Regions from separate parts of the Acidisoma sp. genome, predicted to be linked through region 1. Evidence: predicted binding sites of a transcription regulator. Region 1 holds the regulator's gene; each other region holds the start of a gene.

Region 1 (5,949 bases):
CAGGTAGAACGTGTAGTAGCTTGAGATGCTGGCCAGATAGAAGAACTTCGAAAAGACGAGTGCGATGAGGATCGCCATCGTCACGGCGACCTTACCCGGCGGCAGGGCCTCGTGCGGATGCATGGCCACGCGCGGGCGCCTGCGGTGAGCCGCCATCCGGTTCTGGTACCAGCGGCCGACAAGGCTCAGCACGACCATGCCGACGAGCGCGATACCCGAGAACCAGACGATGCTGCCCTGCCCGTTCGGGACGACGATGAAGGCGGCCAAGACAGGGCCGATCGCTGTGCCGAAGTTGCCTCCCACCTGAAACACCGATTGCGCGAGGCCATGGCGGCCGCCCGAGGAAAGCCGCGCGACGCGTGAAGATTCCGGGTGGAAGATCGAGGAGCCAATACCGATCATGGCCGCTGCGGCCAGCAGCATTGGAAAACTCGGGGCGCGGGACAGCATGATCAACCCGAGCATTGTGAACCCCATGCCCACCGCGAGCGAGTAGGGCTGCGGCCTTTTGTCCGTGACCATGCCGACGATTGGCTGGAGCAACGATGCCGTCACCTGGAAAACAAAGGTGAGCAGCCCGATCTGGCCGAAGTTCAGGCTGAATTTCGTCTTCAGCGTCGGGTATATCGCCGGCAACAGGGACTGCATCGTGTCGTTTAGAAAATGGGAGAAACTGATCGCGAGCAGAACCGCGAAGACCACACCCTCTGGCGCTAAGGCGGGTCTGGTGTCCACCCTGGTACTGCTACTCATGATCATTCCTTATTCGATACTATCACGCGCGGGCCTGCATTCGATTCCGGAGCGCTGGCCACGCATTCCGCTTTACCCTTACCTGTAAGCGCAATTAGGCGGTATTGCGGGCATCGCATGGAAACCCCGCTGATCGTGATCGCCGGCCGCCCGAATGTCGGCAAAAGTAGTTTGTTCAACCGTCTGGTCGGGCGGCGGCAGGCGCTGGTCGCCGATCAGCCCGGCCTGACGCGCGACCGTCAGGAAGCAACCGCAGTGCTCGGCGGCCGGCTTGTCCGGATCGCGGATACGGCGGGGCTTGAGGAGGCACCCCCCGAGAGCCTCTCCGGCCGCATGCGCGCCGGCGCCGCCTCCAGCCTGGAGCAGGCCGACCTCATCGTCTTCGTGGTCGACGCCCGCGCCGGCATTCTGCCCCCCGATGCACATTTCGGCGCATGGCTGCGCCGGCTGGGACGGCCCGTGCTGCTTGTCGCCAACAAGACCGAGGGGCGCGCGGGCTATAACAACGCGCTCGACGCCTATTCGCTGGGGCTTGGCGAACCACTGTCGGTCTCCGCCGAGCATGGCGAGGGGCTTAGTCATCTGATGAGCACCATCGCGGAGATGCTGCCGCCTGCTCCGGAAGCCCCCGAGGGCACCGATGATGAGGCAGCCGGTGCAGAGGGTGATGACGCGACCAAGCCGCTGCGTCTGGTGGTGCTGGGACGGCCGAACGCCGGGAAGTCGACCCTGGTCAACCGGCTGCTCGGCGAGAACCGCATGCTGACGGGGCCGGAGCCCGGCATCACCCGGGACGCCATCACCCTGCCTATGAGGGACGTGGACGGGCGTGAGTTCCAGCTCGTCGATACCGCCGGGCTGCGCCGCCGCGCGCGCGTTCAGGACGAGGTCGAGAAACTCTCGACCGGCGCCACCATCAATGCCATGCGGTTTGCGGAAGTGGTGGTCCTGGTGGTGGATGCGGTTGACGGCCTGCACGACCAGGACCTGCAGATCGCCCGGTTGGTGGAGCGTGAGGGGCGCGCCATGGTCGTGGCGCTGAACAAGTGGGATGCCGTCGAGGACCGGGATGCTGCGCGCAAGGCGGTCTCCGACCGGCTGGAGCGGAGTCTGGCGCAGCTCAAGGGCATTCCCGTGGTGACGTTGAGTGCGATGACCGGCGCCAACGTGCAGAAGCTGCTGCCTGCGGTACGCGCCGTGCACGACACCTGGAACAAGCGGGTGACGACCTCGGCGCTCAACCGCTGGTTCGAGGATGCGATCAGCCGCCATCCGCCGCCAGCGGTCCAAGGGCGGCGGCTGAAGCTTCGCTACGTGACGCAGGCCAACGCCCGGCCCCCTACCTTCGTTGTCTTCGGCACCCGCGCCGAGGCAACGCCCGAGGACTATCGCCGCTACCTGATCAACGCCTTGCGGGAGGTTTTCGACTTGCCGGGCACGCCGATCCGCCTCGACTTCCGTGGCACGGTCAATCCGTTCCGCGACAAGGATTGACCGGCCCGGCGGTGGCCGGGCAGCAAAGCCCTTGTCAACCCTGTGCTTGACGCGGCTGCGAGCGACCTCCTAGAAGGAGCGAGTTGCTGATTTGTTCGCCATAATCACGATTTGGTTATGATCTCGATCACTCTGTGGTCGCGATTCGTTCCAGTCGCCGAGGCGGGAATCGGCAGGCTGGTGCCAAGCAGGGGTTGATCATGTTGACGCGCAAGCAGCACGAGTTGCTGATATTCATCGACCGTCATCTCAAGTCCTCGGGCTATTCTCCGAGCTTCGACGAGATGAAGGAGGCGCTGAACCTCCGGTCCAAGTCCGGCATCCACCGGTTGATCTCGGCGCTGGAGGAGCGTGGGTTCCTGAGCCGCCGCCACCATCAGGCGCGCGCTCTCGAGGTTCTGCGCCTGCCGGGAGACAACGGGCCGGCGATGACGGTGGTGGGCGGTCAAGCCGCCGCCGTCCGCGTGGTGCCCGAACGTGGTCCTGCCGCGGTGACGCGAGATTTGCCGAAGCGGCCCGAGGGGGCTCCGGGTTTCGCACCCACGGTCATCCAGGGTGATTTCTCGGCGCGTCTGGCCGGGGTGCGGGCTGCGGCCGAGGTGGGCGCGGTGCAATTGCCGCTCTACGGGCGGATCGCTGCCGGCCTGCCAATCGAGGCGATGCGCGACGCCACCAGCTTCTTCGAAGTTCCGGTGGCGCTGCTGGGGCCGGGCGAACACTACGCGCTCGAGGTTGCCGGTGATTCCATGATCGACGCAGGCATTCAGGATGGCGACACGGTCATCATCCGCCGGGCAGAGACGGCGGAGAACGGCCAGATCGTGGTCGCGCTTGTCGATGAGGAAGAAGTGACGCTGAAGCGGCTCCGCCGGCGCGGCAACTCCGTGGCCTTGGAGCCCGCGAACCAGCGGCACGAGAGCCGCATCTTCCCGGCCGAGCGGGTGCGCGTGCAGGGGCGCCTCGTGGCCCTGATGCGCCGGTATCAGTAACCCGATCACCAGATAGTTCGTATGTGGGAATATCCGCGGACCGGTCGATCCGCGGTGACCAACGGCCCGCCTCGTCTCCGCGCCGTCACGACGACGACGCGACCGATGTTCGGGCAATGCCTGAAGCCAAAGGCGCCACACCGGTGCCTCTTCAGGCATGCGGCGCTTAGCAAGACGACCTTGACGCGGCGGCCCGGCTTGGCGGAGAGACCGTCACCCAGTCCATCCCGCTTCCGGAGCCTCGACCATGGCCGGCCATAGCCAGTTCAAGAACATCATGCACCGCAAAGGTGCACAGGACGCCCGCCGGGCCCGGCAATTTGCCAAGCTCATCCGCGAAATCACCGTCTCCGCGCGGCAGGGCCTGCCCGACCCTGCCTCCAACCCCCGGCTGCGCACCGCCGTGCTCGCCGCGCGGAAGGAGAACATGCCCAAGGATACGGTCGACCGCGCCATCAAGAAGGCCTCCGGCGCCGCGGCCGGCGAGGACTACGCCGAGGTGCGCTACGAGGGCTACGGCCCGTCCGGCGTCGCCGTCATCGTCGAGGCGTTGACCGACAACCGGAACCGCACCGCGTCGGACATCCGCTCAGCCTTCAACAAGCATGGCGGAGCGCTCGGCGAGACCAACGCCGTGAGCTTCATGTTCGACCGGTTGGCGGTCATCCGCTACCCGGCGGGCGTCGCCGATGCGGACGCCATGCTCGAGGCCGCGATCGACGCCGGCGCCGACGATGTCGAGAGCACCGCCGAGTGGCACGAGATCACCGGCGCACCCGACAGCTTCTTCGCCATGCAGGACGCGCTGGAGAGCAGGTTCGGAGCGCCGGAAAGCGCCAAGCTCGACTGGCGGCCCAGGACGACAGTGCCGGTGGATGAGGACGCCGCCACATCGGTTCTGAAACTGCTCGACGTCCTCGACGAATCAGACGATGTGCAGAACGTCTACGCCAACTTCGACCTACCCGAGTCGCTGCTTCAGAAACTCTCCGCCTGATGACCCTAGGATGACCCGCACCGCTTGATCCGCATTCTCGGCATCGATCCTGGGCTTCGCGTCACCGGCTGGGGCGTGGTGGAGGCGGAGGGAAACCGTCTTCGTCATGTCGCCGACGGCATCGTCATGACGGATGGCGATGCGAGTGTGCCCTCGCGTCTGCGCGCGCTGCACGAGGCGCTGACCGCGCTCATCGCCGCCTATGGCCCGCAGGAGGCGGCGGTGGAAGAAACCTACGTGAACGCCAACGCGACAGCGACGCTCAAGCTCGGTTATGCGCGCGGCGTCGCCTTGCTCGCGCCGGCGCTGGCGGGCCTCTCCGTCGCCGAATACGGCGCCAAGACCGTGAAGCTCTCCGTCGTCGGGACAGGCGGCGCCGACAAGGTCCAGGTCGGGCTCATGGTCCGCCGCCTCCTACCGGGCGCCACGCTCAAGCGGGCGGACGCCGCGGATGCGCTGGCCGTCGCCATCTGCCACGCCCACCATCGCACGACGCGCGTCTCCTGGGGTCGCGCCGCCGTCGCCGGAAACGGGCGATGATCGGCAGCCTGCGCGGAACCGTCGAGGGGCAGGAGGATGGCCGTTGCGTGATTGAAACGGGCGGCGTCGGCTATGTCGTTCATGCGTCGTCACGCACGCTCGGCGCGCTGCCCCCGCCGCCGGCCGAGGCCCGCCTGCTCATCGAAACCTTCGTGCGCGAGGATGCGATCACGCTTTTCGGCTTCGCGACCGCTGCCGAACGCGCCTGGTTCCGCCTGCTGACGACCGTGCAGGGGGTCGGGCCGCGGGTGGCGCTCGCCATCCTCTCGGCGCTCTCGGCCGATGAACTGTCGTTCGCCATCGCTTCGGGGGATCGGGCGTCTCTGGGGCGGGCGTCGGGCGTCGGTCCCAAGCTCGCCGCCCGGCTGGCGCTGGAGCTTAAGGAAAAGGCCGGATCGCTGGCCTTGCCGGTAACGCTGGCGGAGGGCATCGCGGCGCCCTCCCTCCCCGGCGGCGCTGTGGGCGATGCGCTTTCGGCGCTGATGAACCTCGGCTACCGGCGGCCGGAGGCGCAGGCGGCACTCAACCGTGCGGGCGCGAAGCTGGGCGATGAGGCGGATGTGGCGGCGCTCATTCCGGCGGCTCTGCGGGAACTCGCGCGATGACCACCCGCCCGACACGGCGCAAAGCCGCGCCTGCCGCGCCAGAGATCGACACGGAACGGGACATCTCGCCCGTGCGCGCGCCCGAAGATACCGGCGAGGCCAGCCTTCGCCCGCAGGTGCTGGCCGAGTTCATCGGCCAGGAGTGTAGCCGGCGGAACCTCGCGGTCTTCATCGAGGCCGCCCGCGGCCGTGGCGAGGCGCTCGACCATGTCCTGCTGCACGGGCCGCCCGGCCTCGGCAAGACGACCCTCGCCCAGATCGTGGCGCGCGAACTCGGCGTGGGCTTTCGCGCGACCTCAGGACCGGTGATCCAGAAGGCCGGCGACCTCGCCGCCATCCTCACCAACCTGCAGCCGCGCGACGTCCTTTTCATCGACGAGATCCACCGTCTGCAGCCCGCCATCGAGGAGGTGCTCTATCCCGCGATGGAGGACTTCCAGCTGGATCTGGTCATTGGCGAAGGTCCCGCCGCGCGCTCGCTGCGGATCGACCTGCCGCCCTTCACCCTGGTCGGCGCGACAACCCGTGCCGGACTGCTCGCGACTCCGCTGCGCGACCGCTTCGGTAT
Region 2 (5,949 bases), on a different contig from region 1:
TGGTCCGCGACCGCCATGACCTCCACCGGCGTGCGCGCCTCGTCAGCGAGAGCCACGCCGATGCTCAGGGTGATCCGCAGATTTGGATGGATCTGCCCCCAGCTCCAGCTGCGGATGGCCTGGCTTACACGCCTGCAGATCTTGGCAGCCAGCAGAACGTCGGTGCCCTCCATCAGGAGGACGAATTCCTCGCCGCCGTAGCGGAACAGCATGTCGGTCTCACGCGTCGTGATGCGGAGCAGCAGCGCCACCTGGCGTAGAACCTCGTCGCCCAGGGCATGCGAGAAGGTGTCGTTCACCCGCTTGAAGTGGTCGATATCCATCATCGCGAAAGCATAGTCCTGCCCGCCCTTGGCCGCGATGTCGAGCAAGGCCCGCTCCAGCCCGCGGCGGTTCGGAAGACCGGTCAGCACGTCCTCCATGCTGGCGTTCATCAGCAGCGCGGCCTCTTGCGCCAAGGCACGGTTCATCTGCTCGAGGCCGTCGGCTCGGGACCGTTCGGTCTCCACACGAGCCTGCAACTGCTGGGTCTCGTACTGGATCGCAGCGATGCGGGACCGGATGAGCGAGATGTCGGTGCTCTTGCGGACGTAGCGGGCATGGAACTCGCGGTGCCACTGCAGCGCCTCGGCGAACCGCCCGCTGAGAGCGAAGGCGTCCGCCAGATAGCGGCAACACGGAACGCCGATCTCGAGGTCCCCGGTTTCACCCGCGAGGGTCGCGCACTCGCTGAGGGTAATGATCGCGGCCTCGGTTGCCTCCTCCGCGATCTCGAGCTTTCCGCGAGCGAACAGGTAGTAGATGCGCGACCGGGCGCCTCCGTCGCCGTGCATCGCATCCAGGCTCGCCAGCACCCCGGCAGCATTTTCACGCTGGCCCAGACAGAGGTAGTATTCAGCGAGGTTGCAGAGCGCGAGCCGCTCCGACCAGCTGTCGCCCGCCTCAAGCGCGAGTTGCCGGGCCTCATGCGCGAGCGCGAGGGCGCGGGTCATGTGCGCCTCCACGGCCTTCTGCTCGACTGATGCCGACGATACCTGGTGAAAGAACTCGGCCTCGATGCCGGCGCGATTGATCAGCCATCGCCCAAGATCGACGTGATCGCCGATGACCCGGGCCAGGGCGACGGCCCGGTCCGCGAACTGCACCGCACGGTCGAGCTGCCCCAGCATCCAGAACACGACGCCGACGACGTTCAGCGCGAAGCAGATGGCGCGGGGCTCCGCCGCGGCCTCGGCAAGCTCAAGGGCGAGCATCGCCTCGTCCAGGGCCTCGTTCGGAGCGCCGATCTCGATCAGCAACCAGCCGTGAATGGCGCGCGCCCAAGACTCGCGAGGCCGGTCGCCGATGACGCCGTAGAAGTCCCGCGCCGAGAGGACATGCAGGATGCCCTCCTCGTAGTAGCCGAGCATGAAGCAGTACCAGCCCATATGGGTGGCGGCGCTGGCCCGAAGACCTTGGTCGCCGGCCGCTTGCGCGGCGTCCTGAGCGCTCTGGGCAAGAGCGAGAGCGGCTTCGACCTGGCCCTGACAGGACAAGTGCCACGCACGCTCAAGATCGGGCCACATCGTCGTAAATGGCACGATGTCGCCGGCTTCTTCGGCCGGCAGCTGTGTCAGAGGTGGGTTCATCCTAGACTGCGGCGCTCCCGGGGCGTCGCATGGAATGGCCGGGGGACGTGCCGCCGCGTGCAGCAGCCGCTAGTCGCACCCCAGACCAGACGCCACACGAGCGGCTGTTACCTATGTTCCTTTTTAAGTGGAACGGCGCGGCGCGCTAGTCCCCGGACAGACTAAACGTTTGCCTCGGCAAGTTAAAATGGAATTTCGTCGTCGATATCTCCGCCACGGCCACCGCCGCTGTCCCAACCTGCCGAGGCGGGAGCACGGCCGGCCGGCTTTTCAGACCGGCCGCTGAACCCACGGTCACCACCCGTGGAAGGAGCGGCGGCACCGCCCTCCCCGAGCCGGTCGAGCAGAACAAGCTCCGCCCCGAACCGGCCGAGCATGACCTCGGTCGTGTATTTCTCCTGACCGGACTGGTCGGTCCATTTCCGGGTCTGGAGCTTCCCCTCGAGGTAGACCTTGCTGCCCTTGCGCAGGAAACGCTCCGCCACGTCGGCCAGCCGGTCGTTCATGATGACGACCCGGTGCCACTCGGTCCGATCCTGCCGCTCGCCGCTGGCTTTGTCGTTCCAGGTATCGCTCGTGGCGACCGTGAGGTTCACGATCTTCATGCCGGACTGGGTGTTCCGAGTCTCCGGGTCCTTGCCCAGGTTCCCGATCAGGGTGACTTTGTTGACGCTGCCCGCCATGCTTTTGCTCCGACCGTCCGATTGCGTTCAATAGACCAAGCTAGCCGAATTCCCCTGTCGCGACCAGCACACCCTCCGGCTTTTGTTGTGTTTTAAGAACGAACTCTTCGCTGGGAAAGCTGGCCGGTAGCCATCACATCTGGCAATCAGGCGCTGACGACGGAGGGGGGCGCTCGACGCATCCCGCCAAAGCCTTTACGAGAACATCTCACGAACTTCAATCAGAGTGCGGTCCCTCAAGAGTGGCACATACCCCAGCCGGCTCCTCGATCATCGTGCGCGGTGCACGGGAGCACAATCTCAAGAACGTCGACATCGCGATCCCCCGCGACAGCTTGGTGGTCATCACGGGCCTGTCCGGCTCGGGCAAGTCGTCGCTCGCCTTCGACACCATCTATGCCGAGGGCCAGCGCCGCTATGTCGAGAGCCTGTCCTCCTACGCCCGGCAGTTCCTGGAGCTGATGGGCAAGCCGGACGTCGACAGCATCGAGGGCCTGTCCCCCGCCATCTCCATCGAGCAGAAGACGACGAGCCGGAACCCACGTTCGACCGTCGGCACCGTCACCGAAATCCACGACTACATGCGCCTGCTCTGGGCCCGGGTCGGCATCCCCTACTCGCCCGCCACCGGCCTGCCGATCGAGGCGCAGACGGTCAGCCAGATGGTCGATCGCGTCATGGCCATGACAGAGGGCACGCGCCTGCTGCTGCTCGCCCCGGTCGTGCGCGACCGCAAGGGCGAGTATCGCAAGGAGTTGGGCGAGCTTCAGCGCAAGGGCTTCACCCGCGTAAAGGTCGATGGCACCCTCTACGAGATCACCGAGGTTCCCGCCCTCAACCGCAAGACCAAGCACGACATCGAGGCGGTGGTGGACCGCATCGTCGTGCGGGAAGGGATCGAGGCCGATTGGCCGACAGCTTCGAGACCGCGCTCGGCCTCGCCGACGGGGTGGTCTATGCCGAGCCGCCCGACGCGCCGAAGGACGGCAGCGCGCGGATCACGTTTTCGTCGCGGTTCGCCTGCCCCGTCAGCGGCTTCTCGATCGAGGAGATCGAGCCCCGGCTGTTCAGCTTCAACTCGCCGCATGGTGCCTGCCCGGCCTGCGACGGCCTCGGGATGGAGAGCTTCTTCGACGCCGCCCTAGTGGTGCCCGACGATCGCCGCCCCCTCAACGCGGGCGCTGTCGCACCTTGGAGCAGTAGCCAGACGCCCTATTACGAGCAGACGCTCCAGGGGATCGCACGACACTTCAAGGTGCGGATGACCATGCCCTGGGGCGACCTGCCCGAGCGCGTCCAGAACGCGATCCTCAACGGCACCGGCGATGAGCCGGTCGAGATCACCTACAAGGACGGCGTCCGCGCCTATGCCGTGAACAAGCCCTTCGAGGGCGTGCTCAAGAACCTCGCGCGGCGCTGGAAGGAGACGGACAGCGCCTGGGTGCGCGAGGAACTCAGCCGCTATCAGGCCGAGAAGCCCTGCGATGTCTGCCAGGGCGCGCGCCTCAAGCCCGAGGCGCTGGCGGTGAAGATCGCGGGCTCGACCATCGCCGCGGCCTCGGAACTCGCCATCCGCCGCGCGCTGCCCTGGTTCGAGGGCGTATTGGAGCAACTCACCCCGCAGCGGCAGGAGATCGCCCGCCGCATCCTGCGCGAAATCGTCGACCGGCTGCGGTTCCTGATGGACGTCGGGCTCGACTACCTCACGCTCGCCCGCGGCTCGACGACGCTGTCGGGTGGCGAGAGCCAGCGCATCCGGCTCGCGAGCCAGATCGGCTCGGGCCTCACGGGCGTGCTCTACGTGCTGGACGAGCCGTCGATCGGGCTGCATCAGCGCGACAACGAGCGCCTGCTGGGCACGCTGCGGCGGCTCAAGGCGCTCGGCAACACAGTACTCGTGGTCGAGCATGACGAGGACGCGATCCGCGCCGCCGATCATGTCATCGACATGGGTCCGGGCGCGGGTGTGAACGGCGGCGAGGTGATTGCCGAGGGGACGCCGGCCGAGGTGGAGGCCAATCCGAACTCCATCACCGGCGACTACCTCTCGGGCCGCCGCAGTATCCCGATGCCGGAGGTGCGGCGGCCGCTCGACCCCAAGCGGATGCTGACGCTGGTGGGCGCGACCGGCAACAACCTCAAGAACGTGACCGCGAGCTTTCCGCTCGGCTGCTTCACCTGCATCACCGGCGTGTCCGGCGGCGGCAAGTCGACCCTCGTCATCGATACGCTGTTCAAGGCGGTGTCGCGGCGGCTGATGGGATCGGGCGAGGTGCCGGCGCCGTATGCGAAGATCGACGGGCTGGAGCAGCTCGACAAGATCATCGACATCGACCAGTCGCCGATCGGCCGCACCCCGCGCTCGAACCCCGCCACCTACACCGACCTGTTCGCGCCAATTCGCGACTGGTTCGCGGAGCTGCCGGACAGCCGCGCGCGTGGCTACAAATCAGGCCGGTTTAGCTTCAACGTGAAGGGCGGCCGTTGCGAGGCCTGCTCCGGCGACGGGCTCATCAAGATCGAGATGCACTTCCTGCCCGACGTTTTCGTCACCTGCGATGTCTGCAAAGGCCGCCGCTACAACCGTGAGACGCTGGAGGTGAAGTTCCGCGAGAAGTCGATCGCCGACGTGCTCGACATGAGCGTGGACGAGGCGCTGCCGTTCTTCTCGGCGGTGCCGCGCATCTACGAGCGCCTGTCGATCCTGGCGCGCGTGGGCCTCGGCTACGTGAAGCTCGGCCAGCAGGCGACGACCCTCTCGGGCGGCGAGGCGCAGCGGATCAAACTGGCGAAGGAGCTGGCGCGGCGGGCGACCGGCCGCACGATCTACATTCTCGACGAGCCGACGACCGGCCTGCATTTCGAAGATGTCCGCAAGCTGCTGGAGGTGCTGCACACGCTGGTGGACCAAGGCAACACGATCCTGGTCATCGAGCACAATCTGGAGGTCATCAAGACCGCCGACTGGATCATCGACATGGGACCCGAGGGCGGCGACGGCGGCGGCCGGATCGTCGCGGAGGGCACGCCCGAGGACATCGCCGCGAGCGCGGACAGCCATACCGGGCGATTCCTCAAGCCGCTGGTTCCGGTGCGGGCCGAGAAAGCGAGGCCCAAACGCCGTCGCGCCTGACGGAACTCGTCGCTCAACGAGGGTCAAGCGCGGATGTCCGCCGACTGAACTATTGGTCATGGGGTTGGCCAGACCTCCGCAGCGCACCAATTCTTTATGCAACGCATTCGCGCAGCTTTCCCCCTCGAAGGAGATTTTGATGACCATTCAGGACATTCTGCACCGCAAGGGCCGGCAGGTTGTGACATCGCGCCCCACTGAAACACTCCTCGCCACCATCCGGATGCTGACGGAGAAGCGCATCGGCGCGGTCATCGTCGAGGACGATCACCTACGGCCCGCAGGCATCTTCACGGAACGAGATTTCGCCAAGGCCGTCGCTGCCCATGGCGAGAGTGCGCTCGGCATGCCCATTGGCAGGCTCATGAGTGCGCCCATCATCAGCTGCCGCCCGTCCGACTCCGTAGAGAGCGCCATGGCGCTGATGACGCGGGCAAAGATCCGCCATCTGCCGGTCATGGGTGACGGCGAGTTGCTGGGCATCGTCAGCATCGGCGATCTCGTG
Region 3 (5,949 bases), 610 kb from region 1:
GGCGTCGGCGAGCATTGTGCAGCCTCTAGTCTGGCGGTTTCGCTGTGCAGCATGAGTGGCCCCCGCTGACCGATCGGTCAAGGGGTGCCTCAGCACTTGCGATAGTACTAGTACTGGGTCAGATCGCCGCATGCCCGTCTCCGCTGCCGTCACCAATCGTCGCATCCTCCGCATCGCCGTGCCGATGATGTTCGCTTATCTCAGCACGGCTTTGGTGGGCGTGGTGTCGACCGCCGCCGTCGGGCATCTCGCCGACCCCGCGCTTTCCGCCGGCATCGCCATTGCCGCCATCCTGTTCGACGTTCTGCTCACCAGTCTCAACTTCTTGCGCAGCGCGACGCTCGGGCTGACCGCGCTCTCGCTCGGTGCCGGCGATGCAAGCGAGGCGCGGGCCGTCTTCCAGCGTTCGCTTCTGCTGGCGCTCCTGCTGGGCGCAGTCATCCTGGCGCTGCGGCGTGTGGAGGCGTCCGTCGGACTGCCTCTGCTCGGCGCCGAGGGCCGTGTTCTCCAGGCGGCGCAAGGCTACGTGCTGCTGCGCGCTCTTTCTGCCCCGGCAGCACTCGGGAACTTCGCGATTCTCGGCGCGCTGCTGGGCCGAGGGCGCGCCGCCGAGGGCCTGGCGCTGCAGATCCTGCTCAACGGGCTCAACATCATCGTCTGCGTCTGGGCGGTGGTGGGGCTCGGCTGGGGCGTTCGAGGCGCCGGCCTCGCGGCGCTGGTCGGCGAGGTCGTGGCGTTTGTCGCCGGGCTGATCGTGCTGCAGCGGCTGTCGGGGCCGCTCGGGAGGGGCCTGCCCGCCGCGATGCGGGATGGCCCCGGGTGGCGCCGCATGGGGGTGCTGAACCTCGACATCCTCATCCGCACCCTGGCGCTTCTTTTTGCCTTCGCCTTCTTCACGCGACAGGGCGCGGCGCTCGGTGCCGTCATCCTGGCGGCGAACGCGGTTCACATGCAGTTCTTCGCCCTCTCGGCCAACTGCCTGGACGGCTTTGCCGCCGCCGCCGAACAGCTTGCGGGCACGATGATCGGGGCGCGCAACCGAAGCGGCTTTCTGCGGGCGGTAAAGCTGAGCATCGGCTGGAGCATGGCCTCGGGGGCCGTCATCACCGTGATCTACCTGGCCTTCGGGCATAATTTCGTGGCGTTGCTGACGGAGGCGCCGGCGGTGCGCGTCGCCGCGGCGCAAAGCCTGATCTGGGCGGCGCTCGTGCCCATGGTGGCGGCGGCGGCCTTCCAGCTCGACGGGGTGTTCATCGGCGCCACCTGGTCCCGCGACATGCGGAACATGATGCTGCTGTCGCTGGGTGTTTTTCTGGCGGCTTGGGCCGTGCTCACGCCGCCATTTGGGAATGCGGGGCTATGGCTCGCCTTGCTGATCTTCCTCGGCACGCGGGGGGTGACGCTAGGCTGGGTGTTGCGCGGCCGGATGCGGTCGATGCGGGTGATTCCGGTGCTTGGCGGCTGAAGATTGCGCTATGCTGCGCGGGCCGAGCCTGGAGGAGCAGCGATGCCGGATAACCTGTATGACACGGACATTCTGATCTGGTCGGAGCATCAGGCCGATCTTCTGCGCCGTTTTGCCCATGGCGAGCGCTTGAACGACACGATCGACTGGGAGAATGTGATCGAGGAAGTCCAGTCTGTGGGCCGATCGGAACTGAATGGCTGCGAGAGCCTGCTGCGCCAGGCGCTGATCCACCTGCTGAAACTCCACCTCGCACCCAGGAGCCGGTCCGTTTCGCATTGGCGAGGCGAGGTTGCCACATTCATCGCCGACGCTCGGCATCGCTTCTCGCCCTCGATGCGGCAACGGATCGATCTGGCTGGCCTTTATGCCGAGGCACTGTCCCGGCTGCGGGCCGAGGCACGCGGCAAGCACGACCCGCGGCTCCCGGCAGTCTGCCCGTTCGGTCTGGACGATCTGCTGGTGGCAGAGCCCGAAATCGAGGCGTTGCTGGCCAAGGTCGGCGCGGCCAACGATTAGAAAATCCCGTGCACGAACCAGGCGAGATTACCGGTCTCCGGCTCCACGCCGTCGCCGCTGCGATAGAGCCAGAAACGCTCCCCCACTTCGTTCTCGACCGCCCAGTAATCCCGCACCGCGCGCATTTCCCCATCCCGCCGCCACCACTCGCCGAAGATGCGCTCCGGCCCGTCCGCCCGGCGCACCCGGTGCCGTTTGCGCCGCCAGGTGAAGGCGACCGGCGGCTGATCCGGCAGCAGCGCCATCGCCTGCACCGGCTGAGGCGGCGTCAGCAGCCGCAAAGGGCGTGGCAAGGCCTGGGGCCAGCTCCGCCCGCCCGCTGGCGATAATCCGGCCACCCGCGCCACCGACCGTTCCGGCACGTCGCTCTCGACCGGCGCCACCCGATAAACCTGCGCCGCCCCAAACCGCGCCACCAGCCGGTCGATCAGCGGCCCGAGGTCACCGGCGCCCTCCCGCGCCAGAACATCGCCCTGGCCCGCAGGGGCTGCCTCGGCCAGCGGCACCCAGAGCGTCATCGCCTCCACCCCAAGCCCAGGATCTATGGTCTCGATCCGCTCGGCCAGCAGCCGGGCTAGATGCACCGCGTCCCGCACCGGCCGCGCCGTGCCGACCGCCACCAACTGCATCGTGCCGTCCACCCGCTCGCAAACGAGGTCGAGCCGCCGCGCGCCCTCCCCGCGCCGCTCCAGTGCCGCACAGACCGTCCGGCACAGACGCTCGATGACGGTTGCAAAGGCTTCGGCCGTCAGCAGCGGCTCGATGAAAGTCAGTCGCTGGCGGATGAGCGTGCGCGGCGGCACCGGCTCCAGCGGCTCGAACACCGTGCCGCGCGCATAATCGAGTTGGCGCATCAGCCCTTCGCCGAAGCGTCGCACTAACGGTCCACGCGGCGTGGCCGCGAGTTGACCGATCCGGGAAAACCCGAGCCGGTCCAGCGCGGCCACGGTTTCCGCCGGTAGCCGCAGCGCCGCGACGGGTAAGGACGCCAGCGCCGTCATGGCCTCGCCGGGTGGGACCACGATGAGCGGCCGGTTTCCATATCGCGCGAAGGCCCAGGCAGCGCCCGGCGTATCGGCAACCGCCGCGCGCGCTGTGAAGCCGCTGCGTGCGAGACGGTCCGACAGATCGGCCATCATCGCGGCCTCGCCGCCATGAAGGTGGTCGGCGCCCGTGCTGTCGATGCGGATGCCGTCAGGAGGATCGGCGGCAGTCAGCGGCGCATAGCGCTGGCACCAGCCGGCGAGATCGCGCAAATCCGCGGCGTCGCCCGCCGGATCGGCGTCGATCACGCAGAGGCCCGGCTGCATGGCTTGCGCCTGAGCCAGCGGCAGTCCGGACCGCAGCCCGATCTTTTGCGCCGCGGCGTCCGCCGCCCCGATCACCCAACGCCGCCCGTCATGGCTGCGGGTGACGACCGGAACCTCGCTGGATGAAGGGAGCCTATCCGGCGAGGCGCAGACCCCGGCGTTGTTTTGGTGTCGCCGCCACCGGTCGGTCGGCCACATCGGCAGCCAGACGGAGACGACCCGTCGCATCGCAAGCCTCCACGGTCCAGGATGCGGGATCGGCGCCCCGGCATCGAATAAGGTCGAGTTGCCACAAGGCGGGGGCCAGCCCCCGCACCCAGGGGGCCTGCGGCGCCGGCGGCCCAGAGGGCAGGCGCGCGATACGCCAGCGGGTGACGGCGGCGATGGGGTCCGCCAGTGCCGGGTCGCGGGAGTTGCGGCTACGGCGAAGCGCGAAGGCGGTCACGCCCGCGCTTTCGGCCGCGAGTTGAAGGCGGCGGGAGCCAATGGCATCCAGCCGCCGCACCTCGCCGACGATGCCGGCGAAACCGCCATGGCGCAGCCCCTCCTCCATAGCGAGCAGCACGGCGCGCGGAGCCTCGACGAACAGCACGCGATCGAGGTCGAGGCCAGCATGGGCCAAGGCGGGCGCGAAGAGATCGGTCCGTTCCGCGGCCCACAACACCGGGCCATCGAGGCGCGCGAGGATGCCGGCGACCATGAGCCCCGCAGCGGTCGCGTATTCGAGCGCAGGGCCGGTATCGGCGAGTTCATGCAGGCCACCGAGGCGCAGACCGCCTTCCGGCAGATGGCGGTCGATGGCGTCTATGCCGAAAGGCAGTACGGCGCCGATCCGGGGAGCTTTGGCGGTACCCCGCCGTTCCAGCGCGGTGAGGGTCTGGCGTAAAGCTGTAAGATCCTGAACTTGCTGCATCATTCTGTGTCACGCGGCCCCTTGGATAGGGAACATAACGTGAACATGGTATGTTTGGGAAGCTGCGAATCGAGACTGAGGCTCCCTATGGCGCAGGTGAGGTTGAGCTTGGTTTTGAAATCAAGCGGCTCGGCGATCGGCTTCAAGCAGCATGTCAGCCATCGTTCTCAGAGAGCCTTCCTGCTCATCCACCCTGCCGGCTCACCGACCGATGGAGAGCGCAGGCATGAGCACGTTCAGCCTTCCAAACCCCCTTATTGTTGGATGATTGTAATAAAATATCTACGACCAGCACGGGCTTCTCTGACAAACTCGGCCACCGGTGCTGGAAGAAACGCGGCGTCCTGTCATTGAGCGGATGCCGCTTCATCCTTTTGAGCTTCGGCCTGCCGCGAGCGAATACAGAGCGGCTTCAGGGGCTCCGCAGAACGGTTGAGGCCGCCGCTCGGGGCCCCGTGCTAAACATGTTGTTGGTGACGGTACAAGGGTCGATGTCAACGCATCGCATCAATGCTCGACATGGCGCAACGCCGGTGCACCAGGATTAACGATCAAACGACGCAATCAGAAATACCTTTGTGACGAACTGTAAGGATGGTTCCTTGCTTCGTCGTCCCTGGGCGGGGTGCCATGAAGATTCTCGTTTTTCCCAATCGGATGCGCGGCAATCCATATTTTGAAAATTTCTTGCAAGGCCTGAGGGCTGCGGGAATTGAAGATGTTCGTCTTTCGAGCGTCCTGAGCCTCAGATCAGGCTTCGATGCGATGCACCTTCATCACCCGGATCATGCAGTGACGCAGGGAAACCTGCTGAAGTCGATCGTGCTGACAGCGGCGCTTCTCTGGATCGCTTTCTACGCCCGGTTAAGCGGTCGGCCGGTCGTCTGGATGGTCCATGATGTCGAGCCGGCCTGGGTTCGCCGTAAGACCTTCCTGTTCACATACATGAAGGCCATCAACCAACTCACGACGGCCTATATCTTTCTCAACCAGAGTTCTCAGCAACTCTTCTCACGTAGAAATCCCCGGGAAGTTGGCAAACCCTACTGCTTCACCCCTCACAGCCGATTCCAAACGAAGATGTTCGAGGCTGCCGCGGTGAGAGAGCACCGGCAAGCTCATGGCATCGGAGATGCAGAAATCCTGATCAGCGTTCTGGGAAGCATCACCCCGCACAAAGGTCTGGAGCGAGCCGCGCTCATTCCTGAAAAAACGCGTTCCGGGCGCACGGTGAAGCTCGCGGTCTGCGGGATGATCGACAACGTCCTGCCCCGCGACTACGTCGACACGATCCTCGGTCAAAGGTCCGGCGAGGCGTATCTCCGTGTTGCCGATCGTCTGACCGACGAGGAACTGGCGCTATGGATTCAGTCGTCGGACGCCGTGTTCCTGCCGTATCAACTGGGGTCGAACTCCGGGATGGCTCTCAATGTCCTGAGCAACCACGGCAGGATAATCTCGTCGGACCTGCCCATGTTCAAGGAACTCGCCGAGCGTTGCGGTCCAAGCTGGATCCGGTGCGTGGATCTTCAGGATGCGGCCGCGCTCGCAGGGACGGTCGACGCAATCGAAGCCTGGACCGGGCAGGAACGGGACTTCAACCGGCTCGAGGGTGTCCTGACGGAAGGAGATCCGGTTGAGAACGGGCGCAAGCTGCTCGGCTTCTATCGGGATCTCCAGAGGACGACCGGTCACCTGCCGGGTCCGCTGGCGGCGTCATAGAACCTGGCCGCTGAGCCATA

Evidence for each region. The regulator LexA, encoded in region 1, represses DNA repair genes until DNA is damaged. The targets are predictions, from matches to a motif close to TGTTCTANNTANGTTC.
Region 2: ssb (single-stranded DNA-binding protein) is a predicted target of LexA. The motif match lies at 2,513-2,528, and genes of this name have one in related genera.
Region 3: ACOEQ1_RS05340 (ImuA family protein) is a predicted target of LexA. The motif match lies at 4,238-4,253, and genes of this name have one in related genera.

What each region holds. Positions count from the first base shown of each region.
Region 1 covers NZ_CBDAQN010000001.1:533,084-539,032, reverse strand. Annotated here, with positions in the region: gene ACOEQ1_RS02510 (MFS transporter) at 1-756, opposite strand, end outside; gene der (ribosome biogenesis GTPase Der) at 874-2,250, shown strand; gene lexA (transcriptional repressor LexA) at 2,451-3,239, shown strand; gene ACOEQ1_RS02495 (YebC/PmpR family DNA-binding transcriptional regulator) at 3,487-4,236, shown strand; gene ruvC (crossover junction endodeoxyribonuclease RuvC) at 4,261-4,776, shown strand; gene ruvA (Holliday junction branch migration protein RuvA) at 4,773-5,381, shown strand; gene ruvB (Holliday junction branch migration DNA helicase RuvB) at 5,378-5,949, shown strand, end outside.
Region 2 covers NZ_CBDAQN010000003.1:863,635-869,583, forward strand. Annotated here, with positions in the region: gene ACOEQ1_RS12155 (diguanylate cyclase) at 1-1,628, opposite strand, end outside; gene ssb (single-stranded DNA-binding protein) at 1,811-2,311, opposite strand; partial or broken gene uvrA (excinuclease ABC subunit UvrA) at 2,554-5,444, shown strand; gene ACOEQ1_RS12170 (CBS domain-containing protein) at 5,584-5,949, shown strand, end outside.
Region 3 covers NZ_CBDAQN010000001.1:1,141,571-1,147,519, reverse strand. Annotated here, with positions in the region: gene ACOEQ1_RS05360 (ferritin-like domain-containing protein) at 1-15, opposite strand, end outside; gene ACOEQ1_RS05355 (MATE family efflux transporter) at 131-1,465, shown strand; gene ACOEQ1_RS05350 (DUF29 domain-containing protein) at 1,508-1,984, shown strand; gene ACOEQ1_RS05345 (Y-family DNA polymerase) at 1,981-3,522, opposite strand; gene ACOEQ1_RS05340 (ImuA family protein) at 3,428-4,210, opposite strand; gene ACOEQ1_RS05335 (hypothetical protein) at 4,838-5,929, shown strand.